3 regions of the Isoptericola sp. Y541 genome follow, and region 2 is predicted to be linked to each of the others. Evidence: predicted binding sites of a transcription regulator. Region 2 holds the regulator's gene; each other region holds the start of a gene.
What was found. The regulator LexA, encoded in region 2, represses DNA repair genes until DNA is damaged. The targets are predictions, from matches to a motif close to TCGAACANNTGTTCGA.
Positions count from the first base shown of each region.

Region 1 (9,958 bases), on a different contig from region 2:
ACGATGGACGCGGACGCGACCTACCTCACGCAGGTGCTGCCGGGCATGCTGGTGTTCGGGCTCGGGCTGTCCATCACGGTGGCGCCGCTCACGTCCGCGATCCTCGGGGCGGCCCCGCCCACCGACGCGGGGATCGCGTCGGCGGTGAACAACGCCGTCTCGCGCGTGGCGGGCCTGCTGACGGTCGCGTTCGCGGGGGTGATCCTCGGCGGGGTCCTCGACGTCGCGTCGTTCCACCGAGCGTTGCTCGTCACGGCCGGCCTGCTCGTGCTCGGTGGCCTGGTGAGCATGGTCGGGATCCGGGACGTGCGACGGCCGGGCGTCACAGGGGCAGCTTGAACCCCTCGTGCGACTGCGCGTACCCGAGCGACCGGTAGAAGCGGTGCGCGTCGGGGCGCTGCTTGTCCGAGGTGAGCTGCGCCAGCACGCAGCCGCGCTCGCGGCCACGGGTGTGCGCGTGCTCCATCAGGGCGCGGCCCAGCCCCTGCCCGCGCAGGCGGGCGTCGACTCGCACCGCCTCGACCAGCAGGCGGGTGGCGCCGTTGCGGGAGATGCCGGGCACGAACGTCAGCTGCATCACGCCGACGACCTCGCCGTCGAGCTCTGCGACCACCAGCTCGTCGTTCGGGCTCGACTCGATCGCGTCGAACCCGGCCTCGTGCGCCGGCCCGTAGCTGCCGGTGCGCGCCGCAGCCACGGCGTCGTCGGCGATGAGCTCGACCACGCGCTGCAGGTCGGCGCGCGTGGCGGGGCGGAAGCGGATGCGGGCGGCGGGGGAGTCGGGCACGGTTCGGAAAACTACCAGCGCCGGCCCGGACCGGGTGGGTACGGGGTGGTGCTTGTCGGCACGAACGGCTGGTTCCCGGACATCATGGCGCAGCGCTGCTCAGAACGGGGGAGTCGCGCCGGTGACGTCGTGTCGGAGCGGCCCCTCCCCGGGTGAGTGGGCAGGTCCGACGCTGCCTGGTGGATCGATGCCGGGTGGCTCGTGCCCGTGGGGCATGGTGCGGTGGCGGGTGGTCTCCGGCGCAGGGGGTGTGGTGACGTGGCGGCGGCCGGTGGGGGAAGTCCATTCGAGTTCCCCGCCCCAGGGTGATTGGTCGGCGGGGGACTGTCTGACCTGCCATTTTGTCTGGTGTTTGACCGTGTGGTGGAAGCGGCAGAGGGCGGCGAGGTTGGCGGCGGCGGTGGTGCCGCCGTGGGCCCAGGCGGTGGTGTGGTCGAGGTCGGCGCTGCTGGCGGGGCGGGTGCAGCCGGGGAAGCGGCAGGTGGTGTCGCGGGCGGTGACGAGGGCTTTGAGGTCGGCGGGCACGGTGTAGGTGGTGCGGCCGACGGAGAGCACGGTGCCGGTCTCGGGGTGTGTCAGGACGCGTCGTAGCGAGGGTGCGAGGGCGGTGAGCTGACGCGCCGTGTCGGGGGCGATGGGGACGTGCCCGTTCATCGTGGCGGGGGCGTCGGTGATTCCGAGGAGCGTCAGGACCGGGACGGTGACCTGGATCTGTGGGCGGATCGAGCGGGCCAGGATCGCGAGGGCAGACCTCTGGTGCAGCACATCGCGGAGGGGGTCGGCGCAGGGTTCGTCGCCGTCGCTCGTGTCGCTGTCGTCGTGAGCGGTGGCAGGAGTCGTGAGGTCGAGGGTGCCGTCGTCGAGCAGGAGGGCGGCGAGGACGTCGGCGCGGGCCTGGTTCGGCGTGCGCGTGTCGGTCGGATGCCCACTCGTGCCGTGCACGCTCGTGGTGGTGCTCGTGAGGTGTGCGGCGGTGCGGGTGAGGCGGTCGTAGGCGGCGTGGGCGAGGGGTGCGGGCAGGTGGGCGGTGAGCCAGGCCATGCCGTCCTGGCCGTCGTCGAGCCATACGGCGCGATGGGTGGCGGCCTCGGCGTGCCGGGCCTCGGCCGGGACGGGGTGTGCCACCTCGCGGGCGCGGCGGGTGCGGGCGGCGAGCTGGCCCGGCGTGCACGTGACGCCGGTGGCGGCGGTGGGCAGGGCTGCCGCCTCGACGCGGGCGGCTTCGTCGCCGGTGAGGTCGGCCACGTGCTTGGTGATCTGGGTGGCGTGTGCCCAGGTCAGCTCTCCGCGTGTCAGGGCAGCCAGGGTGCGGGGGGCCTTGGTGGTCAACGTGACGGCGTGGTCGGCCAGGGTGGCGGCGGCGTGTTCCCCGAGGTGCAGGGTGGTTGCGAGCTCCGCGACCACGGCGCGTCGGGCGAGCTCCAGGCGCCGCGAGCTCGGTGCCGTCCTGGCGACGGGGTCGGCGTCGTCCACGAGGTCCGACTCGAGTACTTCCGCCAGCCGGTAGGCCTGTGCCACCAGCACGGCACGACGCGCGTGCAGCGTGGCGATCTGCTGCTCGACCTGGGCGATCTCGTCCAGCGCTCCGTCCAGGTCGGCGAGCGTCGGCGGGCGATGAACGGCAGGCGCTGCGACCTCCGCACCTCGAGCGTCCTCGTCTGCGTGCCGCGCCTCTTCGTCCAGGAGCTCGGCGATCGTGGGCTTCCACGTGCGCGGCATCACCGCCAGGCGGGCGGCCTCCTGCCGCACCCGCGCGACGTCGTGCGCCGGGGCGGCGGCCACGCCGGTCGCGCGGTCGGGGAGCGTCGTCGTCATGCCCCGAGCCTACCGAAGTTCGAACACCTGTTCTAGACCCTTGCCAGATCTGTGGACGACCGTTTGTCCTGTCTCAGGACTTTGGTGACGGTTGGTGTGTCAGGACTTCGGTGACGTTTCGGAGTGCTTGGGGCGTGGTCCGCGGGGTTGGCCGTTGCCGACGTAGCCGATGCCGGGCGCGGGTCGGCGACGACGATCTTGTCGCCGTCGCTGAACGACGCGCGCTGCGCGCCGACGCTGGGCGAGGCCGGTGGGGGTCAGCGGACCGCGTCCGCGCCCCCCGAGGCCACGTAGGCCGCCACGACGCTCCCCGGCTTGCGCGCGGCCTGGTCCCGCAGGCACCCTCCGACGAGCTCGCGGACGTCGAGACGCGGCCAGCGGGCCTCGTGGTCGGCCCGCAGGCCGGCGCGCCACTGGTCGGCGCCGCGCCCGCTGACGTCCGCGCCCGTCGACCGGGCCAGCAGGTGCCCCTCCGGCCGGTCGGCGGCCAGCAGCGTCGCGCGCACGGCGTGGTGGACGAGCGCCGGCGGGGAGAAGCGCTCCAGCACGTCGAGCGCCGCCCGCACGGGTGCGGTGGCGGGCAGGTCGCGGGTCATGGCTCCGGACACTGGCGCGGCGCGCGGCTGCCGCCCTTCTGCCGCGGGCAGAACCCGCGCCGCGGGGTGTCGAGGTGCGCCAGGGTGGGGGCATGAAGCTGCTGGTGCTGGGTGGGTCCGTGTTCCTGTCGAGGGCGGTCGCGGCGGACGCCGCGGCGCGCGGCCACGAGGTGGTGGCCGTCAGTCGCGGGCGTTCGGGAGGCGTGCCCGAGGGTGTGCGCCACGTGGTCGCCGACCGCGACGACGCGTTCCCGGCGGCGCTCGCCGCCGACGGGTTCGACGCGGTGGTGGACGTGTCGCGCACCCCGTCGCACGTGCGCAAGGCGGTGGCGGCACTGCCCGCCGCGCACTGGGTGTTCGTCTCCACGGTCAACGTGTACGCCGACGATGCCGACCCGGCCGGCCCGGGGGCGGGGCGCCTGCGCGAGCCCGAGGCGGCCGACGTGGACCCGGCCTCCGGCTCGGAGGCGTACGGGGCGATGAAGGTCGCGTGCGAGAACCTCGTGCTCGAGGGCGCCGCGAGCGCGGCGGTGGTGCGGCCCGGCCTGATCGTGGGGCCCGGCGACACGAGCGGGCGGTTCGCCTACTGGCCCGCGCGGATGCGCCGGGTGCTCGACGACGACAGCTCGGACGACGGCGCGGCGGAGGTGCTCGCGCCCGGCGACCCGGCCGACCCGACACAGGTGATCGACGTGCGTGACCTCGCCGCCTGGATCGTCGACCTGGCCGAGCGCCGCACGGAGGGCGTGTTCGACGGCGTCGGCCCGGTGACGACGGTCGGGGAGCTGTTGTCCGAGGTGGCCCGCGGGTGCGGCGTCGAGCCCCGGTGGCGCTGGACGGACAGCGAGGCGCTCGACGCGGCCGACGTGCGCCCGTGGTCGGGGGAGCGGTCGCTGCCGCTGTGGCTGCCCCGCCCGGAGTACGACGGCATGCCGGCGCACGACGCCTCGCCGGCGCTCGCGGCGGGCCTCTCGCCGCGACCCGTCGCGGACACGGCGCGCGACACTCTCGCCTGGCTGGCGGCGACGCCCGACGCCGTCGTGACGGGCCTGACGGCGGCCGAGGAGGCCGAGGTGCTGCGCGTCCTCGGCGAGGAGCCCAAGATCCCGACCGCCTGAGTGGTTTTGGTCACGACCACGCACTTCGCGAGTCGTCCGGGGTTACGGTCGAAGAGTCAGCGCCCCGACCCTCACCAGGGCCGCAGGGCGGTCGTTCGTCCCGTCAGGGCGTCGTCTCGCGTGATCCGCGTCCCCGCCCCTCGGGCGTGGTTGCGAAGGAGGGTCGGGCATGACGTTCGACGGCAAGGTGGCGCTCGTGACGGGCGGCGGTTCGGGCATCGGCGAGGCGATCAGCAAGGAGCTTTCGGCCCACGGCGCCAAGGTCGTGGTGACGGATATCCGGCTCGACGCCGCGCAGCGTGTGGCGGACGAGATCAAGGCGTCCGGCGGCGAGGCGGCGGCGTTCGAGCAGAACACCGCGGTCAAGGAGGACTCGGCCAAGGCCGTGGAGTTCGCGCGCCAGACGTTCGGCGGCCTGAACTACGCCGTCAACAACGCCGGGATCGGTGGCAAGCCGGCGCCCGCCGGCGAGACCGACCTGGACGACTGGGACCGCGTCATCGGCATCAACCTCAACGGTGTGCTGTACGGGATGCGCGCCCAGATCCCGGCGATGCTGGAACAGGGCGGCGGCGAGAGCGCCATCGTCAACATGGCCTCGATCCACGGCACCGTCGCGGCGATCGGCAGCGGCGCGTACACCGCGGCGAAGCACGGCGTCGTCGGCATCACCAAGAACGCCGCCGCCGAGTACGGTGCGCAGGGGTTGCGGATCAACGCCGTCGGCCCCGGCTACATCAAGACGCCGCTGGTCGAGTCCAGCCTCTCGCCCGAGGCGCGCCAGGCCCTCGAGGCCAAGCACGTGCTCGGCCGGCTCGGCACCGCGGAGGAGGTCGCGACGGTCGTGCGGTTCCTGCTGTCCGACGACGCGTCCTTCGTCACCGGCGCGTACTGGCTCGTGGACGGCGGATACACCGCCGTCTGACCCGCGCCCGCCGGATGCCGAACAGGCGGTTGACACCGGTTTCGGGCTGATATTTCGGCTCGAAACGGTGTCAACCGCCTGTTCGGCGCTCCGGGGAGTCAGTCTCCGGCGGTGAGCTCGGCGGCGATCTCGTCGACGATGTCGAAGCCCTCCTGGACGCCGCCCTCCATGCCGGACTCCACGATCGCGTCCCGCACCTCCGAGCTCGGCGCCCGGGTGACGAGCGTGAGCGTGGTGCGACCGTCGCGCTCGGCGAAGGTGTACGTGTTGAGCGTGGCCGCCGACTCGCCGTCGGGCATGCCCTCGAACACCTCGGTGTGCACGAGCCGCTCCGTCGGCACCACCTCCTGGAACTCGCCGTGGAAGGCGACCTCGAAGCCCTCGTTCGCCTGCATCGCGTAGCGGTACGTGCCGCCCGGGCGCAGGTCGATCTCGACGCTGGTGACGGTGCCGTGCTGGCCAGCCCACCAGCGGGCGATGAGGTCGGCCTCGGTGAACACCCGCCACACGGCGGCCGTTGGGGCGGCGAACTCGCGCGTGATCTGGATGTCGGTGTCGTTCGGCAGCGTCAGGACCGCGCTGCCCCTCCGGGATGACGATGTCGTGCTGGTCATGGCTCTTCTCCTCGCTCGTGTCCGGTTGCTGGTCCCGCTAGGTGTTCCGTGATTCGTCCACCTCGTCGAGCAGCTCGTCGATGAGCTCGAACCGCTCCTCCCACAGCCGCTCGTACCGGCCGGCCCAGGCGTGGATCTCCTGCAGGGGCCGTGCGTCCGTGCGGTAGAGGCGCCGACGACCGTCGTCGCGCACCTCGACCAGCCCGACCTTCCGCAGCACCCTGAGGTGCTTGGAGACCAGCGGCTGGGCGATACCGAGCAGGTCGACGAGCTCGCCGACGCTGAGCTCGCGGGAGGCGAGGGCGTCGAGGATCTCGCGGCGCCGGGGCTCGGCCACCGCGTTGAACGCGTCTGTCGTCGTTGCTGCTCGTGCCACTCCCTCAACATATACCGATATGGGAATGTGTCAAGGGTTGCGTCACCCGGTGGGGTTGCAACGAGCCGCCATCGTGGCGATCAGGCCGACGTCGGGGCGCCACGGTTCGAGGTTCCAGGTGTCCTTGTCCGGCGCCCCGATCGCATGGCATTCGAGCTGGTCGCGCATCGTCGGGACGTCCGCCTCGGGCTCGGCGGACGTGATCTCGGACCATGCGAGGTCGACCCCGGCCTGGCCGGCCGTGCGCGCCCAGCCGGTCGGGGTGACGGCCAGCGAACGGCCGCCCTCGCGGTCGCCCCAGTCGGTGCCGTCCACCGCCCGCGTGCCGAGGACGGTCGTGACCGTGTCCGTCTCGTCGCTGCCGGTCTCGTCGCTGTCGGTCTCGTCGCTGTCGGCGCCGTCGCCCGCGGTCCCGGAAGCGCGCAGCTCCAGGTGCGTGTCGTCGACGGCGACGAGCCGCGCGCCGCGGGGGGCGGTGAGCCCGCCGACGGCCGTGTCGCCGTCGCGCACCGTGACGCTGCCGTCCGGGTTCGTCGCGAACGTGCCGCGCGAGGTCAGGGCGATCTCGGGCGCCTCCGCGGCTGCCGGGTCGGCTCCCGGCGCCATGCTCACCGTCACGGTGCCGGCATCGGGGGAGACCTGCACCCGGGGGTCGCCGGGCGTCGCGCCCGGCACCGTCACCCGCAGCTCGACGTCGCCCGCCGTCACGGCCGTGCTTGCGGCGTCATCGGCGGGCGGCGACGGGGTGGCGCTCGACGCGGACGTCGGCGTCGTCGGGCCGGCGGACGGCGTGGCCGGGCCGGACGTGGTGCAGGCGGCCAGCGCTAGCAGCAGGGCAACAGCCCCGGCGGCGGCGCGCCTCGCGGAGGGGCGCGGCGGCGGGCGGCGTGGGTGCACGTGCCCAGTGTCCGCCAGGTGTGTCCGCCGGGTGCGGTCGCGCCGGTGCGGGTCTGGCCGAGCTACTCCACCAGCACGACCTCGTGCGGCGAGGTGTTGAGCCGCACGGCCGCATCGGGGGAGTCGTCCAGGCCCGGCACCCCGGCCGGGAACGCGACGACGATGTCCTCGATGCGGACGCCGAAGTCCCCGGGCAGGTAGATCCCCGGCTCGACGGAGAAGCACATCCCCGCCTCGATCGGCGTCCGCTCGCCCTCCACCATGTAGGGCGGCTCGTGCGTCGTCAGCCCGATGCCGTGCCCGGTGCGGTGCACGAAGTACTCGCCGTACCCGGCGTCGTCGATGACGGCGCGGGAGGCGCGGTCCACGTCCTGGCAGGTCGCGCCCGGGCGGACGGCGTCGACGCCCGCCTGCTGGGCGGTGCGGACGACGTCGTGCACCTCCTGCTCGCGGTCGGTGGGGGGTCCCACGTGCACCGTGCGGGTGGTGTCGGAGCCGTAGCCGTCGGCGAGCCCGCCGAAGTCCATCACCACCATGTCGCCCTCGCGGATCACGCGGTCGCCGGCGTCGTGGTGCGGATCGGCGCCGTTCTCGCCCGCGCACACGAGCGTGAAGTCGACCTGCTCGTGCCCGCGCTCGCGGAGCAGGGCGTCCAGGTCCGCGGCGACCTCGCGCTCGGCGCGGCCCGCGAACCGGCGGGTGACGATCTCGGCGAAGACGGCGTCCGCGCCGGCGCCGGCCGCCGCGAGGCGCGCCACCTCCGCGGGCGACTTCGCCGCGCGCAGCATCGGCAGCACCGTCGTGACCGCCGCGTATGACGACGCGGGCAGCGTGCGCTGCAGTCCCAGCACGTGCATCGCCCACGCGGCGTCGCTGATCGCGTACCGCCCGTCCGGGCGCAGCAGCCGGCCCGTGACGGCGTGCTCGTCCTCGCCGTCCGACCACGCGACCGCCTCGATGCCGCCCACCGCGCCGACCTCGAGGTCGTGCGCCTCCAGGCGAGGGACGACGGCCACGGCGTCGCCGTCGGCGGGAAGCACGAGCATCGTGAGCCGCTCGAGCTCGGCGGCGGGCGTGTAGCCGAGGAAGTAGCGCAGGTCCGGGCCGGGGGTGAGGAGGATCCCCGCGAGCCCGGCCTCGGCGGCCTGGGCGGCGGCGCGGCGGCGACGGTCGGCGTACACGGAGGCGTCGAAAGGCGTCATGCGCCCAGGGTGCCACCGCGGGGTCTCGCGAGCAGAGCGACCGGCGGCCTCAGACCCGCACGACGATCTTGCCGCGCACGTGCCCGCCCTCGCTGGCGCGGTGCGCCTCGGCGGCGTCCGCGAGGTCGAACACCTGCGCCACCTCCACGGAGACCCTGCCGGCGTCGATCAGCGCGCCGAGCGACTCGAGGTCGGCCGCGGACGGGCGCACCCAGACGTAGTGCCCGCCGTGGTCGTCCCGGGCCGCGTCGTCGACGACGGACGTGATGGTGCCGCCGTCGGCGAGTACGGTGGCGCTGGTCGGGACGGCGTCCCCGCCCACGTAGTCCAGCGCGACGTCCACGCCGCCCGGGGCGAGCGCGCGGACGCGGTCGGCGAGGCCGTTGCCGTACGTCACCGGCTCGGCGCCCAGGCCGCGCAGGAAGTCGTGGTTGCCCTCGCTGGCCGTGCCGAGCACCCGGGCCCCCAGCGCGCGGGCGATCTGCACCGCGAACGCGCCGACCCCGCCGGCCGCGGCGTGCACCAGCACCGTCTGCCCCTCGCGGACGCCGGACCGCTGGATCGTCTGGTACGCCGTCAGGCCGGCGAGCGGCACCGCGGCCGCCTCCTCGAACGTCAGCGAGGCGGGCTTGCGTGCGAGGGTGCGCACGGGTGCCGCGACGAGCTCGGCGAAGGTGCCGCCCTGCACCACGTCTTTGCGCACGTAGCCGTAGACCTCGTCGCCCACGGCGAACTCGGTGGCGTCCAGGCCCACCCGCTCGACGACCCCCGCGACGTCCCACCCGGGCACGACGGGGAAGAAGGTGTCGAGGATCGCGTCCAGGTAGCCGTCGCGGACCTTCCAGTCCACCGGGTTGACGCTCGCTGCCCGGACGCGGACCAGCACCGAGTCCGGGGCGACCTTGGGGGTGGGCTGGTCGGTCAGCTCGAGGACGTCGGCGCTGCCGTACTGGCTGTAGGTGATGGCTCGCATGACGGACGCAACCCCGGCCGGGCCGCGGAACTTCCCGGGACCGGTCGGACGAGCACGTCTCAGGGCTCGACCCGGACCTCCTCGGGGCGCTTGTCGTCGCGCCAGCCCCGCCACACGGAGTGCCGCAGCCGCGGCGGTGACTCCGGGTCGCCGGGCTCGCCCGTCCAGTCGCCGTAGCTGACCTCGGCGACCCGCTCCGGGGCGGCCCACCGCGCGTGCACGGCCTCCGGCCGGGGCACGCCGTCCAAGGGTGGGTCCGCGACGGGCCGCAGGCGCCGGACCACCTCCCGTCGCTCCGACTCCTTGAACCCGGTGCCGACCTTGCCCACGTACTGCAGCGCGCCCTCGGCGTCCGGCACCGCCAGCAGGAGCGACCCGGCCACGCGCGCGTCCTCCTGGCCGGTGCCGGTGTGCAGCGGCCGCCAGCCCACCACGACGACCTCCTGCGTGCGGGCGTGCTTGACCTTCAGCCAGTCGCGCGACCGGCGGCCCGGCTGGTACGTGGACCCGCGCCGCTTGGCCACCACGCCCTCCAACCGCATGAGGCGGGACGTCTCGAGCGCCTCGTCGAGGTCGCCGTCCAGGGCGTCGGGCACGTGCACCGGGGGGCGTGGCGTCACGACCCGCTCGAGCGTGGCCCGACGCTCGGTGTACG
Region 1 is NZ_JCAIUJ010000004.1:117,377-127,334, reverse strand. Features, by position in the region: gene AC1C2V_RS10805 (MFS transporter) at 1-339, shown strand, start outside; gene AC1C2V_RS10800 (GNAT family N-acetyltransferase) at 323-787, opposite strand; gene AC1C2V_RS10795 (HNH endonuclease signature motif containing protein) at 887-2,602, opposite strand; gene AC1C2V_RS10790 (hypothetical protein) at 2,860-3,198, opposite strand; gene AC1C2V_RS10785 (NAD-dependent epimerase/dehydratase family protein) at 3,291-4,316, shown strand; gene AC1C2V_RS10780 (SDR family NAD(P)-dependent oxidoreductase) at 4,486-5,241, shown strand; gene AC1C2V_RS10775 (SRPBCC family protein) at 5,340-5,855, opposite strand; gene AC1C2V_RS10770 (ArsR/SmtB family transcription factor) at 5,893-6,231, opposite strand; gene AC1C2V_RS10765 (DUF2599 domain-containing protein) at 6,274-7,128, opposite strand; gene AC1C2V_RS10760 (M24 family metallopeptidase) at 7,191-8,330, opposite strand; gene AC1C2V_RS10755 (NADP-dependent oxidoreductase) at 8,380-9,303, opposite strand; gene AC1C2V_RS10750 (ATP-dependent DNA ligase) at 9,363-9,958, opposite strand, start outside.
Region 1: AC1C2V_RS10795 (HNH endonuclease signature motif containing protein) is a predicted target of LexA. The motif match lies at 2,622-2,637, and genes of this name have one in related genera.

Region 2 (9,958 bases):
CGCTGCCGCCCGAGGGCACCAACGTGGAGCTCGTCGTGCCGCTCGCCGAGGCGATGGACGCCGAGGGCCGGGCGGTGGGCCGCCTGCGGATGCGCGTGCACGAGCGCGGGGTCGGCGAGACGTGGTCGTGCGGCACCGGTGCCTGCGCGGCGGCGCTCGCGGTGCGCACCTGGGCCGTGTCGGGCGCCGCGGGGCCGGTGCCCGACACCTGGGAGGTCGAGGTGCCCGGCGGCCTGCTCCGCGTGCGGTTGCTCGACGACGGGCACGTCGAGCTCGCCGGGCCCGCCGAGCTCGTCTTCAGCGGCGAGATCGAGGTCTGAGCACCACGCCGTCCACGCCGTCGTCAGTCGACGCGCAGGACGCGGAAGCCCTTGGACGACGCGGCCCGCTCCACGGTCAGGCCCAGCTCGGTCTCGATCCACCGGGCCAGCGAGTCCGCACCGAGGTTCTTCTGCACGACGAGCCACGCCGCGGCGTCGGGCGCCAGGCGGGGGAGCCAGGTGCGCAGGAGATCGTGCAGCACCGCCTTGCCCACGCGGATCGGCGGGTTCGACCAGACCGTCGCGAACCTGACGTCCGCGGGGACCTCGTCGGGGAGGACAGCGCGAAGGTTGTCGAGCCCGAGCCGCACCGCCGTCCCGCGCAGCAGGTCCAGCGCCCGCTCGTTCACGTCGACGGCCCACACGGTGGCGTCCGGCGAGGTCAGGGCCATCGTCAGCGCGATCGGCCCCCAGCCGCAGCCGAGGTCCAGCAGGTCTCCCGTGGCCGGCGGGTCGGGCACCTCGCGCAGCAGCACCTGGGTGCCCTTGTCGACCCCGCCGGGTGAGAACACCCCCGCCGCGACGTCGACGTCCACCTCCCGGCCGGCGAGCCGGAGGGTGGTGTGCCGCCGCTCGGCGTCCGAGGCCGGCTGGGCGGTGAAGTAGTGGTCGGGCTGCTCGCTCACCCGGCGATCCTAGGTCGCCCCCACAAAAAAGCCCTCCGCCGGGACGATCTCGCGTGGGACCCTTGTTGTAGACCTATGGCGGCCACGCCCGCCGACATCGACCCGAGAGGCACACCTTGACCCACACCCCGGCCAACCCCGACACCCCGCCGACCGAGGACCCGGCGACGCCCGGGCCTGCGGGCTCGGAGACGTCGCCGGACGCGCGCCGCGAGGCGGAGCGCGACGCTCAGGCGATCGCGCAGGACGTCGTGGCACGGGTGCTCGCTCGGGCTGGGACGGCGCGGTCCGAGGGCGCCACGGTGCACACCTCCCACGACGGGGACCAGCTCGACCTCCAGGAGCGGATCTCGCTGCGCCGGGTCGCCGGGCTCTCCACGGAGCTCGAGGACGTCACCGAGGTCGAGTACCGCCAGCTGCGGTTGGAGCGCGTCGTCCTCGTGGGCCTGTTCTCGGGCGGCGAGGCCGCGGCGCTCGAGGCCGAGGTGTCGCTCCGCGAGCTCGCCGCGCTCGCCGAGACGGCGGGCTCCCAGGTGCTCGACGGAATGCTCCAACGCCGGCAGAAGCCGGACCCGGGCACCTACCTCGGGTCCGGCAAGGCCGCGGAGCTGGCCGAAGTCGTCGCGTCCGTCGGCGCCGACACCGTGGTGGCCGACACCGAGCTCGCGCCCTCGCAGCGGCGCGCGCTGGAGGACATCGTCAAGGTCAAGGTCGTCGACCGCACGGCGCTGATCCTCGACATCTTCGCCCAGCACGCCAAGTCCCGGGAGGGCAAGGCGCAGGTGGAGCTCGCACAGCTCGAGTACCTGCTGCCGCGCCTGCGCGGCTGGGGCGACTCGATGTCCCGCCAGGCCGGTGGTCAGGTGGGCGGCCAGGGCGCCGGCATGGGCTCGCGCGGACCCGGCGAGACCAAGATCGAACTGGACCGGCGGCGCATCCGCAACCGGATGGCGAAGCTGCGCCGGGAGATCGCGGCGATGGCCCCCGCCCGCGAGACCAAGCGGCTGGAGCGCAAGCGGCACGCCGTGCCCAACGTGGCGATCGCCGGCTACACCAACGCCGGCAAGTCGTCCCTGCTCAACGCCCTGACCGACGCGGGCGTGCTCGTCGAGAACGCGCTGTTCGCGACCCTCGACCCGACGGTGCGGCGCGCCCGCACCGAGGACGGCCGCCCCTACACGCTCACCGACACCGTCGGGTTCGTCCGGCACCTGCCGCACCAGCTCGTCGAGGCGTTCCGCTCCACGCTCGAGGAGGTAGGCGACGCCGGGCTGCTGCTGCACGTGGTCGACGCGTCGCACCCCGACCCGGAGGGGCAGATCACCGCGGTGCGCGAGGTTCTCGCCGAGATCCCGGGTATCGCCGACGTGCCCGAGGTGATCGTGCTGAACAAGGCCGACGTCGCCGACCCGGCCGTCGTGGGCAGGCTGCAGCGGCGCGAGCGTCGCAGCGTCGTCGTGTCCGCGCACAGCGGCGAGGGTCTCGCCGAGCTGCGCGCGCTGATCGCCGCCGAGCTGCCCCAGCCGCAGGTCGAGGTCGACCTCGTCGTCCCGTACTCGCGCGGCGACCTGGTGCACCGGGCGCACGAGACCGGGGGCTCCGTCGAGGAGGAGCACCTCGCCCAGGGCACACGGCTGCGCGGGCGCGTGGACGAGGGCCTCGCGGCCGAGCTGCGGCACGTCGCCGTCGCCGGCTGACGTCGGCGCGCGGCTCTTCCCGACTGTCGTTCCCGGCGGCGGTGCTCGGGCTCGCTTGCGCTGTGGGCGCGGCCCCGGACGGTCGGTGACCGGCCCTAGGATCGACGGGTGAACTCTCCCGACGCCCCCGACGCCCAGACGCTCCTCGACCTGGCCGTGGGAGCGCTCGGCGGCGGACGCCGGGAGGGGCAGCACCAGATGGCCGAGGCGGTCGCCGAATCCGTCGACGAGGGCCGCCACCTCCTGGTCCAGGCGGGCACCGGCACCGGCAAGTCGCTCGCGTACCTCGTGCCCGCGGTCCGGCACGCGGTGGTGGACAAGCGGCGCGTGGTGATCTCCACCGCGACGCTCGCGCTGCAGCGCCAGGTCGTGACCCGGGACCTCCCGCTGGTCGCCGAGACCGTGGGCCCCCGGCTGCCCCGCGCCCCGAAGGTCGCCCTGCTCAAGGGGTGGCACAACTATCTGTGCCGCCACAAGGTCACCGGCGGCTATCCGGTGGAGGGCGCCACACTCTTCGACCTGCCGGCCGACCCCGGGCCGGGGGAGGGCGCCGGCGCCGAGCAGCACCCCGCGCCGGCGGCATCGCGCGGCCGCCGCGGGGCGCGCGACGACGCGACCACCCTCGCCGACCAAGTGCGCCGCGTGCACGCGTGGGCCGACGAGACGACGACCGGTGACCGCGACGACCTCGTCCCGGGCGTCCCCGACCGTGCCTGGCGCCAGGTCTCCGTCACGGCCCTCGAGTGCCTCGGCAACCGGTGCCCGCTGCTGGCCGAGTGCTTCCCCGAGCGCGCGCGGGCCGCCGCGCGGGACGCGGACGTGGTCGTGACCAACCACGCGATGCTCGGGATCGCCGTCTCCGGGAACCCCGGAGTCCTGCCAGAGCACGACACGGTCGTCGTGGACGAGGCGCACGAGCTCGCCGAGCGCGTGACCGCCGCCGCGACGATGGACCTGTCGCTGACGGTTGTCGAGCACGCGGCCCGCCTCGCGCGGCGGCACGGGGGTACCGAGACGGAGGCCCTGGACGCCGCGTCGCAGCGGCTGGGCTCGCTGCTCGCCACGGCGCCGGCCGAGCGCTTCCCCCTCGGGCTCCCCGACGAGCTGCGCGCGGCTGTCGCCTCGGTGCGCGACGCGGCGCGCGAGCTGCTCACCCGGCTCAAGCCGCAGGGCGAGCCCAAGGGCCGGGAACAGGGAGCGCCCGACGCGGGCATGAAGATGGCGCAGTCGGCGGTGCTGCAGCTCTTCGAGATCGCGGAGCGGATGGCCGCCGAGGACACGACGTCGGACGTGCTGTGGTGCTCGCGACCGCCCGAGAACGCGCCCTGGGCCGGTGACGGCGTCACCCGGCTGCACGCGGCCCCGCTGGCGGTCGCCGGCCTGATCCGCACGCACCTGCTCGCCGAGGCGACAGGGGTGTTCACCTCCGCGACGCTGACGCTGGGCGGCACGTTCGACCCCGTCGCCCGGTCGCTGGGGCTGGCCGGGTCGGGCGGCACCGACGAGACCCCGGACTGGACCGGGCTCGACGTGGGCAGCCCCTTCGACTACCCGCGCCAGGGCATCCTCTACGTGGCCCGACACCTGCCCGCCCCCGGTCGCGAGCCGACCACGGACGCCCAGCTCGACGAGATCGCCGGCTTGATCGAGGCGGCCGGGGGCCGCACGCTCGGCCTGTTCTCGTCGCGACGCGCGGCGCTCGCGGCGGCCGAGGCCATGCGCGAGCGGCTCGACGTGCCCGTGCTCTGCCAGGGCGACGACCAGCTGCCCACCCTGGTCCAGGCCTTCGCCGACGACCCGGCGACGTGCCTCTTCGGCACCCTCTCGCTGTGGCAGGGCGTGGACGTGCCGGGCCCGTCGTGCCAGCTCGTGCTCGTCGACCGTATCCCGTTCCCGCGCCCGGACGACCCGGTCAAGGCCGCACGGGCGCGGGCCGTGGAGGAGTCGGGCGGCAACGGCTTCATGCAGGTCTCGGCCACGCACGCGGCGCTGCTGCTCGCCCAGGGCTCCGGCCGCCTGGTGCGGGGCAGCGAGGACCGGGGCGTCGTCGCCGTCCTCGACCCCCGGCTCGCGACGGCCCGCTACGGCACCTTCCTCACCCGGTCGATGCCCGACTTCTGGCCGACCACCGACGGCGAGCTCGTCCGCGCTGCGCTGCGTCGGCTCGACACCTAGCCTGGAGCAGTGAACGGCACACGGAGCACGACCAAGCTCGCGATCGTCGGCGCCGGCGCGGTGGGTTCGACCCTCGCGTACGCGGCGCTCGGCCGGGGCGCCGCCAGGTCCGTCGCGCTTATGGACGTGAACCGCGCGAAGGTCGAGGCGGAGGTCCTGGACCTGCGGCACGGCGGCATGTTCATCCCGCAGGCCGAGATCGAGGGCTCGGACGACATCGAGGTGTGCCGGGGTGCGGACGTCGTGGCGGTCACGGCGGGCGCCAAGCAGAAGCCGGGGCAGACCCGCCTGGACCTCGCCGAGGCGACCGTCAACCTGACCCGCACGATCCTGCCGCGGCTCCTTGAGGTGGCGCCCGACGCGGTCTACCTCATGGTCACGAACCCGGTGGACGTCGTTACCTATGCGGCCCAGCAGATCAGCGGGCTCCCGCAGGAGCGCGTCTTCGGCAGCGGCACCGTGCTCGACTCGTCCCGGCTGCGCGACACACTCTCGCGGCACTGCGGGGTCGCCGTCGGAAACGTGCACGCCAACATCGCCGGGGAGCACGGTGACTCGGAGATCGTGCTGTGGAGCTCGGCCACGATCGCCGGCGTGCCCCTGCTGGACTGGCGCCCGTTCCGCGGCCGGCCGCCGCTCGACGAGCCGGCGCGGCGCCGGATCGCGACCGACGTCGTCGAGTCCGCCTACCGGGTCATCGCGGGCAAGGGGGCGACCAACTACGCCGTGGGCCTGGCCGCCACCCGCATCATCGAGGCGATCCTCAACGACGAGCACCGCGTGATGACCGTGTCGTCACGCCTCGACGGCTTCTACGGGATCGAGGACGTGTGCCTCTCGATCCCGTCGCTCGTCGACCGGCGCGGCGTGGCAGAAACCATCGACACGCCGCTCTCGGACGACGAGGTCGCGGGTCTGCGAGCGTCGGCCGAGAGCATGCGTGCGGTCCAGCAGCGACTGGGCCTGTGACGACACTGGGCCTGTGACGACCGGGCCGCCGCGGCCGTGACGCCGTCGCGGCTCAGAGGCTGCGGAGTACCGCCACGACCCGGCCGAGCACCTGTGCCTCGTCGCCGGCGATGGGGGAGTATGCCGGGTTCTGCGGCATCAGCCAGGTGTGGCCGTCCGCCTGCCTGAACGTCTTGACCGTGGCCTCGCCGTCGATCATCGCGGCGACGACCTCGCCGTTCTCCGCGACGGGCTGGCTACGCACCACGACCCAGTCCCCGTCGCAGATCGCCGCGTCCACCATCGAGTCGCCCGCGACCTTCAGCAGGAACAGGTCGCCGTCGCCCACGATCTGCCGCGGGAGCGGGAAGACGTCCTCGACGACCTGCTCGGCGAGGATCGGACCGCCCGCGGCGATCCGGCCCACCAACGGTACGTACGAGGGCGGCGTGGCCGCCTGGGCGTCAGAGCCGGCCACGGAGCCGGCGACGGAGCCGGCGACGAAGCCCGGGGTGCGGGCACCGACGGTGCCCGGCGCCTCGCGCGCGGTCCCGGCATCGGGGTCGACGACCTCGATGGCGCGCGGCCGGTTCGGGTCGCGCCGCAGGTACCCCTTGCGCTCCAAGGTGGTGAGCTGGTGCTTGACCGAGGACGGGCTCGCCAGGCCCACGGCCTCGCCGATCTCGCGCATGGTCGGGGGGTAGCCGCGCGCCGCCACGGAGCTCCGGATGGTCTCGAGGACACGCCGCTGGCGCGGAGTGAGCCGGTCGGCGGATGGCGTGAGCTCGCTCACCGAGGCGAGCGTGGCGCCGGGGGCGTCCGTCGCCGTGTCGGCGGTCGCCGTCCACGACTCCGCCGTGGTCGCCGGGGCCTGGTCCCGTCCGCTGGTCATCGCGTTCTCCGTCCTCCAGGGGCGGCCCGCCGCCGGGCCGATGAAATCCGACAAACCTTCCATCGCGCTGGTCGTCACTCTAGGCCAGATGCCCCCCGACATCAAACATCTGTTCGATCGGGTCTCGACCGTGTCGGTCGGACGTGGTACACCTAGTACAGCAGTTCGACGTACAGGTGTTCGAAGAACGTGTGTTCGACGAAGCCGGCGAAGCCGGCAACCGCGACGTGGACCGGAGGACGGGATGATGACCACCTCGAGCGCGACCAAGGACGTGACCGGCTTTCTGGGGCTCGGTGGCCTGCGGCTCACGCGGCGCGGCCGCGTCGTGATCATGGTGCTCGTCGTGCTCGTCCTGGTGGGTGCGGGGCTCGCCGGTCAGCGCGCGGTGGCGGAGTCGCCGGGGTCCGGCGTGGAGGTCCGGCTGCACACGGTCGCCCCGGGCGAGACGCTGTGGCAGTACGCGAGCGCGGTGCGCGGGGCGGGGGAGGACGTGCGGGACGTGGTCGCGGAGCTGCGCGAGCTGAACGGGCTGGCGTCGGCGGAGCTGCTGACCGGCCAGATGGTGATCCTCCCGCTGGACTGAGCGTCGCGCGCACTTCCTGGACCGAGCGTGGCGCGCATCACGGGCGCGCACCACGGTGCAGCAGGGCGCCCGGTCCATGACGGGCCTGCTTGCGCCGAGCGTCACCGGGCGCTTACCTTGTCGGGCAGCCGGGCGCCGGTCCGGAGCCGAGCGCAGGAGACCAGCGATGCACTGCCCGTTCTGCCGCCACGCGGACTCGCGAGTCATCGACTCGCGCACCTCCGACGACGGTGCGTCCATCCGTCGTCGCCGGCAGTGCCCCGCGTGCCAGCGCCGCTTCACCACCATCGAGACCGCGAGCCTGTCGGTCGCGAAGCGCTCCGGCGTCACCGAGCCCTTCAGCCGGGACAAGGTGGTGTCCGGGGTGCGCAAGGCCTGCCAGGGGCGTCCGGTGAGCGCCGACGACCTGGCCGTGCTGGCGCAGAAGGTGGAGGAGACCCTGCGCGCTTCTGGGCGCCCGGAGATCGAGGCCAACGAGGTGGGGCTCGCGATCCTCGGGCCGCTGCGCGAGCTCGACGAGGTCGCCTACCTGCGCTTCGCCAGCGTCTACCAGTCGTTCGAGTCGCTCGAGGACTTCGAGAGCGCCATCACGTCGCTGCGCGCCGAGCGCGAGACCCGTGACGACGACGGGGACGAGGCCGGGGACGGCCGGGATGCGGTCGGTGCGCGGGCGGCGGCCGGGGACGGCACGGAATGACGGCGTCCGGCGCCCGCGCGTCCGACGCCCGAAATGCCCTGGCGTCCCGGATGGCGGTAGCGCATGCTGGACCGGATCAGGTGCTTGCGCGGATGGCCGTGCCAGCACGCCCACCCCGACGGACGACGAGGTGATCGTGATGACGACGGACAATTCACGGGCGGAGAAGCCCAGCGAGGATACGAAGGCGCGCTTCCGGGAGGCGCTGGAGAAGAAGAACGCAGCCAGCCACCCGACCACGGGCAAGGACGCGAACACGGGACAGGTCCACGGCTCCGAGACCGCCGGTCCGGTCCAGAAGATGTTCCGCCGCAAGTCCGGCTGAGCGATCTCGACCACGCGCGCGAAGGGCGCCCCCGGAACTCCGGGGGCGCCCTTCGCGCATCGGCGTCGTCGAGGTCAGCCGGCGGCCGGCCCGGGCGGGAACTCGGGACGCTCGAAAGCGTCGCGGATGCGCAGCCGGATCGTCGAGGGCATCTCCTGGAGCTTGGCCGAGGCGCCCCGTTGCGTCACGTCCGAGATGTCGGTCACGACGTACCCGATCTCCCCGCGCGTCGCGAGCATCTGTGCCTCGATGTTGGCGCCGTGGTCGGCGAAGACCTGGTTGACGGCCGCGAGGACGCCCGGGACGTTGCGGTGCAGCAGCATGATGCGGCCGACACCGGTGTGCGCGAGCTGCAGGCCCGGCAGGTTCACGGACAGCGTGGTGGATCCCGTCTGCACGAAGTCGCGGACCTTCTTGGACACGAACTCGCCGATGGCCTCCTGGGCCTCCTCCGTCGAGCCGCCGACGTGCGGCGTCAGGATGACGTTCGGCAGCCCCCGCAGGGGCGAGGTGAACTCGTCGCCGCGCTTTTTGGGTTCGGTCGGGAAGACGTCGACGGCGGCGCCGCCGAGGTGGCCCGACAGGATGTGCTCGCGGAGCGCCTCCACGTCGACGACGAAGCCGCGGGACAGGTTGAGGAAGATGGCCCCAGGCTTCATCCCCGCGAAGAGGTCCGCGCCGAAGAGCCCGGCGTTGCCGGGACGGCCGTCGACGTGGATGGTCACGGCGTCGGCGACCGCGAGGAGCTCCTCGATCGTCTCGACGCGGCGCGCGTTGCCGAGCGCCAGCTTCTCGGCCGTGTCGTAGAAGACGACGCGCAGCCCGAGGTTCTCCGCCAGGACGGAGAGCTGTGAGCCGATGTTGCCGTACCCGATGATGCCCAGCGTGCGGCCGCGCACCTCGTGCGCGCCGTCGGCGGTCTTGTCCCACACGCCGTCGTGCAGCGCCTTGTCGCGCACCGTGAGTCGCCGGGTCAGGGCGATGATCTCGGAGACGGCGAGCTCCACCACCGACCGGGTGTTCGAGTACGGCGCGTTGAACACGGCGACGCCGTGGGCCGCGGCGGCGTCGAGATCGATCTGGTTGGTGCCGATGGAGAACGTCCCCACGGCGAGCAGCCCGGGCACGCTCGCCAGGACCTTCCGGGTGACGGTGGTCTTGGACCGGATGCCGAGGATCTGGAAGTCCGCGAGGGACTCGATCAGCTCGGCCTCGTCGAGCGCACCGGAGCGCGTGACGACCTCGATCCCCGCGTCACGGAGATTCTGGGCGGCGACAGGATGGACGTTCTCGAGCAACAGGGCGCGCAGCACGCCCCCATGGTGCGCTGTCCCGTCGGCGCCCACAAACCCGTCTCACGCCACGGCCGGCTCCACGATTCCGGCGGGCAGCGGCTGCCCGTGCACGATCACGAGCCGCTGGGTCGGCCGGGTCATGGCGACGTACAGGTCGGAAGAGCGGCCGGGGCCGTCCGCGACGGCGGCAGGCTCGACCAGGACGACGGCGTCGAACTCCAGGCCCTTGGCCGCGCGCGGGTCGAGGACGCTCACCTGGGCGTCGTCGGGACGCTGGGCGAGGAGCCGCGCGCCCTCGGCGCCCAGCCGCTGCGCGACGGCGGACCGCACGGCCTCGCGGAGCGCCGGGACGCGGTCGCCGGGGGCGATCACCGCCACCCGGCCCGCGCCGTCGGAC
Region 2 is NZ_JCAIUJ010000006.1:203,222-213,179, forward strand. Features, by position in the region: gene dapF (diaminopimelate epimerase) at 1-320, shown strand, start outside; gene AC1C2V_RS14570 (class I SAM-dependent methyltransferase) at 344-946, opposite strand; gene hflX (GTPase HflX) at 1,063-2,643, shown strand; gene AC1C2V_RS14580 (ATP-dependent DNA helicase) at 2,752-4,818, shown strand; gene AC1C2V_RS14585 (L-lactate dehydrogenase) at 4,828-5,787, shown strand; gene lexA (transcriptional repressor LexA) at 5,840-6,658, opposite strand; gene AC1C2V_RS14595 (LysM peptidoglycan-binding domain-containing protein) at 6,906-7,244, shown strand; gene nrdR (transcriptional regulator NrdR) at 7,411-7,941, shown strand; gene AC1C2V_RS14605 (DUF5302 domain-containing protein) at 8,081-8,266, shown strand; gene serA (phosphoglycerate dehydrogenase) at 8,341-9,579, opposite strand; gene AC1C2V_RS14615 (HelD family protein) at 9,622-9,958, opposite strand, start outside.

Region 3 (9,958 bases), on a different contig from region 2:
CCGGCGGCATCAAGACCACCTTCACCGAGGAGACCGAGACCGACCTGTTCGGCGAGCAGGCCGTGCTGTGCGGTGGCGCCTCGCAGCTGGTCCAGTACGGCTTCGAGACCCTGACCGAGGCGGGCTACCAGCCCGAGGTCGCGTACTTCGAGGTGCTGCACGAGCTGAAGCTCATCGTCGACCTCATGGTCGAGGGCGGCATCGCCAAGCAGCGCTGGTCGGTCTCCGACACGGCCGAGTACGGCGACTATGTCTCAGGCCCGCGGGTCATCGACCCGCACGTCAAGGAGAACATGAAGGCGGTGCTCGCGGACATCCAGAACGGTGCCTTCGCCGAGCGCTTCATCGCCGACCAGGACGCCGGCGCGCCGGAGTTCACCGCCCTGCGCGAGAAGGGCGAGGCGCACCCGATCGAGACCACCGGTCGCGAGCTGCGCAAGATGTTCTCGTGGATCAAGCCCGCTGACTCCGACTACACGGAGGGCAGTGCCGCTCGCTGACCCACACCGTCAGCAGCGACGCGCGCGGCCGCCGCCCGGGAGACCCCCGGCCGGCGGCCGCACGTGCGTCCGGCGGGTGTCAGTCCAGCAGGCCGGCCCAGCGCCGGACGACTTCCACGAGCTCTACACGGTCGAGGGCGTCGACGTCGGCCAGCCGGTGCCACGCGACGTCGTCGGTGGAGCCGTTGGCCTCGGCGGTGAGCTCGCCGCCGACAACGTGCGCGCGGTAGACGATCCGGATGCCGTGCAGCGGCTGGTCCAGCGGGACGTCGTCGACCACCCGGCCCCCGGTGGGGATGACGATGCTGTCCACCCCGAGCAAGCCGTCGAGCACTACGTGGTAGCCGGTCTCCTCGCGCAGCTCGCGGACGGTCGCGTCCTCCGGGTGCTCGCCGGGATCGACGCCCCCGCCAGGCATCGTCCAGCCGGAGCCTGCAGGGCTGGACCAGTGGGGCAACAGGATCTGTCCGTCCTCGACGACGAGGGCGTAGGCGGCGACGCGGGTGTCCACACCGGTCATCCTGGCAGGATGGGCCCATGACCGACGACGCGAACCCGGGGCTGGACGACACCGAGCAGGCCGACAGCATCACCCGGTTCTGGGACGCTGCCCGGCCGAGCGCCGGCCGCACCAGCCACGGCGGTGCGGTGGGCGAGCGGTCGGAGAACGTGGTGCCCCCGCCGGCCTGGGCGTTCGGCGACAACCCGGCGCTCGCGGACGCGCTCCTGGCTTTCGTCCTCGACGGGACCAAGACGGCCACGGCGTCGCTCGTCGTCGAATACGAGGTGGCTGAGGAGCCGCTCCCGGGCAAGGGGGACCTGTCGATCCTGCTCGACGGCGAGGGGGAGCCGCGGGCCCTGATCCGCACGACGCGGGTCGAGACGGTGCCGTTCGACCAGGTCACGGCCGAGCACGCCTATCTCGAGGGCGAGGACGACCGCACCTTGGAGTCGTGGCGCACGGAGCACGAGCGCTTCTGGCGTCGCACGCAGGCTGCCGCCGGAGGCGAGTTCGACCCGTCGATGCAGGTCGTGTGCGAGCGGTTCAAGGTCCTGTTCCGCGACTGAGAGCTGCGCGTGAATCGTCCGGTGCGTCGTGGTCCGGTGGTTCGTGACCGTGGGGCACCGTGCGGTGGCGGGTGGTGTCGATGGGCTCTGTTCGGGTGATGTGGGTGCGGCCCGTGGGCGAGGTCCATTCGAGGGTGCTGCCCCAGCCGGTTCCCGATTCGCCCGCGGCGGGGACCCGGGCGACCTGCCATGACGACTGGTGCTTGAGGACATGATGTCGGCGGCAGAGCGCCGTGAGGTTGGTGGCGCTGGTGGCGCCGCCATCGACCCAGGCGGTGGTGTGGTCGAGGTCGGCCGTCCGTGCGGGGTGCGTGCAGCCGGGGAAGCGGCAGGTGGTGTCGCGGGTCGTGACGAGGTTCTTGAGGTCGGCGGGCACCGCGTAGGTGGTACGGCCGACGGACAGGACGGTGCCGGTCTCGGGATGGGTCAGGATCCGCCGGAGCGAGGGTGCCAGGGCGGTGAGCCGCCGGGCCGTTTCCGGGTCGATGGGGACGTGGCCGTTCATGGTGGCCGGGGCGTCGGTGATGCCGAGCAGGGTCAGCGCGGGCACGGTGACCGTGACCTGGGGGCGGATCGAGCGCGCGAGGGACGCCATCGCGGATTGCTCGTGCAGCAGCACGGCGATGCGGTCGTCGCCTGCGTCGCCTGCGTCGCCTGCGTCGTCCGCGTCGTCCGCGTCGTGAACGTCGGCTGGGGTGGAGTGGCCGACGGGGGAGCGGTCGAGGGTGCCGTCGTCGAGAAGCAGGGCCGCGAGGGTGTCGGCGCGGGCCTGGCCGAGGGTGCGCCCGTCCCGGATGTTCTCGCCGCCGATGCCACGGGTGCCGCTGGTGCGGTCATCGGCGATGAGGTGTCGTGCGGTGCGGGTGATCCGGTCGTAGGCGGCGTGCGCGAGGGCGGCGGGCAAGCTGGCGACCAGCCAGGCCATGCCGTCGGCGCCGTCGTCGAGCCAGACGGAGCGACGGGTGACGGCTTCGGTGTGGCGGACGTCGGCCGGGACCGGGTGTGCGGTCTCGCGGGCGCAGCGGGCGTGGCGCCCGAGCTGGGCGGGGGTGCACGTGACGGTGTCGGTGCCGACGGCCGTGGTCAGGACCGAGGTTTCGACGTGGGCGGCCTCGGCAGAGGTGAGGTCGGCCACGTGCTTGGACACCGCGATGGCGTGCGCCCACGAGAGTCGTCCCGCGCGGAGGGCTGCGAGGGTCGCGGGTGCTTTGCCGGTCAGGGTGAGGGCATGGTCGGCCAGGGTGCCCGCGGCGTGCTCCCCGACGTGCAGGGTGGTCGCGAGCTCGGCGGTGACGGCACGACGGGCGAGCTCCAGGCGTCGTGCGCTCGGCGCCGAGCGCACGACCGGGTCGGTGTCGTCGACCAGATCGAGCTCCAGCGCCTCGGCCAGCACCATGACGTGCGCGACGAGCTCCGCCCGTCGGGCGTGCAGCGTGGCGACCCGGGCCTCGATGGCGGTGATCTCGTCCAGCGCGGTGTCCAGGTCCGCCAGCGTCGGCACCGTGCGGGCACCGAGTGCAGCGGCCGTCCGGCTCTGACCGCCCGGTCCGGTGGGTCGGCGTTCCGCGTCCAGAAGCTCGGTGATTCCCGGCGCCCAGGTCCGCGCCATCCCCGCCAGCCGGGACGCCTCCTGGCGCATCCGCGCGACATCGTCCGCCGGGGCGGCGGCCCTGTCAGCCGCACGGTCGGGGAGCGTCGTCGTCATACCCCGAGTCTACCGAGATTCGAACACCTGTTCTAGACCCTCAGTCAGATCTGTGGACGATCGTGTCATCTCGCAGGACATCGGTGACAGTTCTGCATCAGGACATCGGTGACAGTTCCAGCGATCTTGGTGGTGACACTTCGTCGTCGCTGAGGCTGTTGGGATGGCTGCCAGCGAACCTGTCGATCCTCGTGTCCGTCTCGCGATCTCGAGGTGGCCGGATGACGCGCCGCGCGGGTCGGTGACGACGTTCTGTGTGGAGTACGGCATCTCGCGCAAGTCGTTCTACGAGCTGCGCAGGCGTGCGCGGTCGACGGGCCGCACCCGGCATCAAGTACGTCGGCAACGGACGACCCCGCGGGCCTCGCCCCAAGATCGCCGAAGCGTTACCAAAGTCCTGACATACCGATCGTCACCCATGTCCTGATGCAGAACCGTCACCGACGTCCTGAGACATCACATCTGGGGACGATTGCGCGCCGGGTGCGCTCCGAGGGCGTGGGTGCGCAACTGAGTGCGGCAGGGGTGCTACGAGCGCAACGGGTTCTACCCCGACGGCTCGCGCGACGTCGACGTACGGCTCGACCTCGCCGAGGTCCGGCACGTGCGCCGACCGCAGGGTCTAGGCCGGCGTGAGGACCAGCCAGGCGAAGCCGACCACGCCGCGGTAGCCGCCCAGGTACTCGTCGCGCCGCTGGTCGGCGAAGGCCCGCGCGCCGGGGGTGCCGACGCGCTCGACGCCGGCGCGCCAGTCGGACTCGAAGTCGTCCCATTCGCCCAGGGAAGACGTGGCGGCGTGCAGCACCCGGAAGCCGGCGTCGGTGGCGATCCGGGCGAGCGTCGCGAGGTCGGGCATGTCGCCGAAGTCCTCGCGGACCGCCGCGTCCGGCTCGGCCTCGTAGACGCCGTCGCCGAACAGCAGTGTCCCGGACGGCTCGGTGAGCCCGTGCAGCGCGGCGAGTGCGGTCGCGGTGTCGCCCCAGATGTACCCGGCGCCGACGTTGAGCACCACGGGCGCGGGGCGGTCCCAGGCGGACGCGTCCGCCTGGTGGAACGTGACGCGGTCCGCGAGCCCTCGGTCGCGGGCACCGCGCCGGGCGCGCTCGAGGTCGCCCCGGTCTTGGTCGACCCCGTCGCCGGCGACGCCGTGGCGATCGCACAGCCGCAGCAGCAGCTCGCCGGAGCCGCACCCGAGGTCGAGGACGCGCGCGTCGGGCGACGGCGGGGAGAGCCGGCCCAGCAGGTCGGCCGCGCGGGCGTCGCCGAGCGGTGAGTTGAAGGTCAGGTTCGCTGCGGCCGCGTCGAAGTACGGCGTGAGTTCGTCGTCCTGGGTCATCCGGCGATCGTGGGCGACCCCGTGGCCCGGGTCCAGACATTTGACCGGGCACGGGAGCGCCGTCCGGAGAGCGAGATCAGTGTCCGCATCATGACCTGGCGGGCATAGCCTCAGCCTCATGACGCGGAACATCGACCTTGCAGTGGTAGCCGGCGACGGCATCGGCACCGAAGTCGTGGAGCAGGGACTGGCTGTCCTCGAGGCGGCAGTGTCCGGCTCGGACGTCAAGGTCTCCACCACCGAGTTCGACCTGGGCGCGCGCCGCTGGCACGCGACGGGCGACACCCTCACGGACGCCGACCTCCAGGCGATCCGGGGTCACGACGCGATCCTGCTGGGCGCCATCGGCGACCCGAGTGTGCCGTCGGGCGTGCTCGAGCGCGGGCTGCTGCTCAAGCTTCGCTTCTCCTTGGACCACTACGTCAACCTGCGCCCCAGCAAGCTCTACCCCGGCGTGACGAGCCCGCTGGCGAACCCGGGCGAGGTCGACTTCGTCGTCGTGCGCGAGGGCACCGAGGGGCCGTACGTCGGCAACGGCGGCGCCCTGCGGGTCGGCACCCCGCACGAGATCGCCACCGAGGTGTCGGTCAACACCGCGTTCGGCGTCGAGCGCGTCGTCCGCGACGCCTTCGCCCGCGCCCAGGCCCGGCCGCGCAAGCACCTCACGCTGGTGCACAAGCACAACGTGCTGGTCCACGCCGGGCACCTGTGGCGCCGCACGGTCGAGGCCGTGAACGCCGAGTTCCCCGACGTCACGACCGACTACCTGCACGTGGACGCCGCGACGATCTTCCTCACCACGAACCCGTCGCGCTTCGACGTCATCGTCACGGACAACCTCTTCGGCGACATCCTCACCGACCAGGCCGCCGCGATCACCGGCGGCATCGGCCTTGCGGCGTCGGCGAACATCAACCCCGACCGCACTGCGCCGTCCATGTTCGAGCCGGTGCACGGTTCGGCGCCCGACATCGCCGGCCAGGGCAAGGCCGACCCCACCGCCACGGTGCTGTCGGTGTCCCTCCTGCTCGACCACCTCGGGCTGTCCGCCGAGAGCGCCCGGGTGGAGGCGGCCGTCGCGGCCGACCTTGCCGACCGATCTGCAGGGCGTTCGAGTGAGCACGGCGACCGAGTACGTACGACGGCCGAGGTCGGGCGCGATCTCGCCGCTCGCGTCATCGGCTGACGGCGGTCCCACCGTCGTCACCGGACGACGCGGCGCCGCCCGCACCGCGTCGTCGGACGAGTCGTCCGAGTCACCGCCCGTCGCCCCCATCGATCACCCGACATCCCTGTCCGTCCAGGTGACCGCTGTGGTCGGAGCGACGTCGGCGCCCACAGGGCGCGCGGTCGTGGAAAACTACAGGGGTCACCCCGGTGAAAGGCCCCCGATCATGACAACTTCCAGCACCACCTCCGCCGCGGCCCCGAGCACTGACGGGTCGGGCATCCTCCCGGCCGAGCTCGAGGACCTCGTCGTACTCTTCGACGTCCGTGCCACGGACACGCCGACCCCGGATGCCGAGCGCGAGGCCGCGCTCCAGGCGCCCAGGTTCGGCACCGTGTTCACCGACCACATGGCCCGCATCACGTGGCGCCAGGAGGACGGTTGGCTCGACCGGCGCATCGAGAAGTACGGCCCGCTGCAGCTCGACCCCGCGACCGCGGTCCTGCACTACGCGCAGGAGATCTTCGAGGGGATGAAGGCGTACAAGCACGCCGACGGCTCGGTCTGGACATTCCGCCCGGACGCCAACGCCGCGCGGTTCGCCCGGTCGGCGCACCGGCTCGCCCTGCCCGGTCTCTCGGTGGACGACTTCGTCGGCTCCGTCGCGGCGCTCGTGCGCACGGACGTCGCCTGGGTGCCGGACGGTGAGGACTCGAGCCTGTACCTGCGCCCGTTCATGTTCGCCTCCGAGTCGTTCCTCGGAGTCCGCCCGGCGACCGAGGTCGAGTACCTCGTCATCGCCTCGCCCGTCGGCCCGTACTTCGCCGGCGGCGTCAAACCCGTGTCGATCTGGGTGGCAGAGGACTACCACCGGTCCGGTCCGGGCGGCACCGGCGACGCCAAGTGCGGCGGCAACTACGCCGCGAGCCTCCTGCCGCAGGTGGTCGCGCAGGAGCAGGGTTGCGACCAGGTGTGCTTCCTCGACGCCCTGACGAACACCTACCTCGAAGAGCTCGGCGGCATGAACGTCTTCGTGGTCATGGCCGACGGCTCGGTGCACACGCCGGAGCTGACGGGTTCCATCCTCGAGGGCGTCACGCGCTCGTCGATCCTGCAGCTCGTCGCCGACCGCGGCCACGCGGTGGTGGAGCGCCGCATCCCCCTCGCCGAGGTCGTCGCGGGCCTCGCGGACGGGTCCGTGCGTGAGATCTTCGCGTGCGGCACCGCGGCCGTCATCACCCCGGTGGGCCGGCTGGCCGGCGACACGTTCGACCGCGAGGTCGGCGGCGGCACGCCCGGCGAGCTCACGATGGCGGTCCGCGAGGAGCTCACCGACATCCAGTACGGTCGGTCCGAGGACCGGCACGGATGGATGCGCCGGCTCGCCTGACGCGTCGCCGCGGGAGGTGGTGGGCAGGTGCGGTCGGTCACGACCAGGGACGGAGGCCCCTTCTCGATGCCCACCCCGATCACGGCCGACGAGGTCAACCGCACCACGCTCGCCCGCCAGCAGCTGCTCGCCCGCTCCGACGACGACGTCCCCACCGTCGTCGGGCGGGTGGGCGGGCTGCAGGCCCAGCACGCCAACATGCCGTACGTCGCGCTCTGGTCGCGCCGGGCACGGCAGACGATCGCCGGGCTCGAAGAGGCGCTGACCTCCGGCTCGGTGGTGAAGGCGACCGTGATGCGGTCGACGCTGCACCTGGTGTCGAGCGCGGACTGGCCCCTCCTCGACGCGGTCTCGGCCGAGCAGCGGCTCGCCGCGTGGCGGGCGAGCGCCAGGCGCGCCGGCGTCGACCTCGTGGGTCTCAACGCCGTCGTGCGCGCGTACTGCGCCGAGCCGCGCACGCTCGACGAGGTGGAGGCGTTCGCCGCCGAGCGGTACCCGGGCGTCGACGCCGTCGCCGCGATCCCGGGCGGCGTGAGCCGCGCCTGGTGGCGGCTAGCGAGCGCGGGCGGCGGCCTCGTGCACGTGCCGCCGAGCGGCCTGTGGGGCTCGCACGTGGCCGTGCGCTACATGGCCGGCGCCCGCTGGCTGGCCGACGTGCTGCCGCACCCGCTGCCCACGTTCGCCCCGGACGAGGCGCGCGCCCGGGCGGTCGCGACCTACCTGGGCGCGTTCGGCCCGGCGTCCCTCGCGGACATCGCGCGCGGGCTCGGCGTGCGGGGCGTCGGCGCGATGAAGCGCGCGCTCGCGCTCCTCAAGCTGCGCGCCTACGAGGCGCCCGACGGGCGTGCGCTGCTCGACCTGGCCGACGCCGAGGTCGTGCCCGGGGACGTGCCGTCCCCGGTGCGTTTCCTGTCCCGCTGGGACCACCTGCTGGTGGCGCACGACGTGCGCGACCGCGTCGTCGACCCCGCCCACGCCGCGACGGTCTACCGCCGCAACGCGGACGTGCTGCCCACCGTGCTGGTCGACGGGCGCGTGGCCGGCACCTGGTCCGCCGAGCGCGACGGCGACCAGGCCACCCTGCGGGTGGTCGCGCTCGTGGACGTCGACGACGCCGCCCGCGCCGAGGCCGAGGCGGAGGGCGAGGCGCTGCTGGCCTACCTCGAGCCCGATGCACAAGAGCGCGTCGTGGCCTGGTCGGACCCGTCGTAGGTCAGCTGCGGACCAGGGTGCGGCCCAGCACCTGCGTCAGCATCGACCAGACGGCGATGCCGAGCAGCACCCAGACGGCCGCGGTGGCCGCGGCCGTGGCGAGCGCCGGCGAGCCCGTGAACGGCAGGGCCGCCAGGATCACCGTCGCCAGCGTCACGACCCAGCCGAAGAACATGCGGGGACGGGGCGCCGACAGCACCAGCAGGTGCAGCACAGCGGCCCCGAGCAACGCGAAGATGGCACCCGCCAGTGCCCACGACGTCTCCGGCGACCCGAGGCCGACCAGGTCCGGGGGCGCCTGCAGGTCCAGACCCAGCACGCCGTCGAGGATGACCTCGGCCGCCAGGCCGAGCAGCGCGCATACCAGTACGGTGGCGCCCGCGCCCGCCCAGAACCGCGGCGCGTCGAGCCTCGGCCGGACCGCGCGCGGGGGCACGGGGCCCTCCGGCCGCGGACCGGACCCGGCACCCGGCAGCACGCCGGGCGGCCGCTCCGGCTGGTCCGGCGGTGGGACCGGGCGCTGATCGTGGCTCATGCGATCTCCTCGCTCGCGGTACAGCAGGGTCTCGGTGCTCCTGCCCCCAGCCGAGCACGGAATCGTCCGCCGCGCCCTGTGGCGCTCCGGGTCGGCGTCTGCGTTCCGCTCCGCCCGGGACCGCCCGGTCCGCCCGGTGGGACCTCCGTGACGTCCCCCGCCGGGTGTGGCACCATGTGGCCCATGACACGCCTCGCGCACCAGCGTCGCTCGCTCATCATTCTGTAGCGCGTCCGGCCCACCCCACCGGACGCGCAGACCTTCCGTACCCCCGGAGGGTCTTTTTTGTTGACCTGATCGCCCAGATTTCCTCGATGCCCGGCCGCCCCGGCCGCCGCGTCACCGACGTGGGGAGTCCCGCATGACCGCCACCCCGTTCCACGTGTACGACACCACCCTGCGCGACGGCGCGCAGCAGGAGGGCATGAACCTCTCGGTGGCGGACAAGCTGGCCATCGCGCCGCTGCTGGACGAGCTCGGTGTGGGCTTCATCGAGGGCGGCTGGCCGGGCGCCGTGCCCAAGGACACCGAGTTCTTCCGCCGTGCGGCCAAGGAGCTCGACCTCAGGCACGCCGTCCTCGCGGCCTTCGGCGCCACGCGCAAGGCCGGGACCCGCGCCTGGGACGACCCGCAGGTGCGGGCCCTCCTCGACGCCGAGGCCACGGTCGTGACGCTCGTGGCCAAGTCCGACGTCCGCCACGTCGAGCGGGCGCTACGCACCACGGGCGACGAGGGCCTCGCGATGATCAGCGACACGGTCGCCTTCCTGGTGGGCGAGGGGCGGCGCGTCGTGGTGGACGCCGAGCACTTCTTCGACGGATACCGGACCGACCCGGCGTACTCGCGCGCCGCGGTGGAGGCCGCGTTCGCCGCGGGCGCGGAGGTCGTGGCGCTGTGCGACACCAACGGCGGCATGCTGCCGCACTGGGTCACGGACGTCGTGACCGAGCTGCGCGAGTCCCTGGGGATGCCGCACGTGCTGGACGCCGCCGCCGGCGACCCCCTGCTCGGCGTGCACGCGCACAACGACTCCGGCTGCGCCGT
Region 3 is NZ_JCAIUJ010000004.1:339,430-349,387, reverse strand. Features, by position in the region: gene ilvC (ketol-acid reductoisomerase) at 1-500, shown strand, start outside; gene AC1C2V_RS11810 (NUDIX hydrolase) at 580-1,020, opposite strand; gene AC1C2V_RS11805 (ASCH domain-containing protein) at 1,038-1,568, shown strand; gene AC1C2V_RS11800 (HNH endonuclease signature motif containing protein) at 1,546-3,273, opposite strand; gene AC1C2V_RS11795 (SAM-dependent methyltransferase) at 3,896-4,609, opposite strand; gene AC1C2V_RS11790 (3-isopropylmalate dehydrogenase) at 4,728-5,795, shown strand; gene AC1C2V_RS11785 (branched-chain amino acid aminotransferase) at 6,004-7,167, shown strand; gene AC1C2V_RS11780 (winged helix DNA-binding domain-containing protein) at 7,234-8,379, shown strand; gene AC1C2V_RS11775 (DUF6069 family protein) at 8,381-8,914, opposite strand; gene cimA (citramalate synthase) at 9,276-9,958, shown strand, end outside.
Region 3: AC1C2V_RS11800 (HNH endonuclease signature motif containing protein) is a predicted target of LexA. The motif match lies at 3,293-3,308, and genes of this name have one in related genera.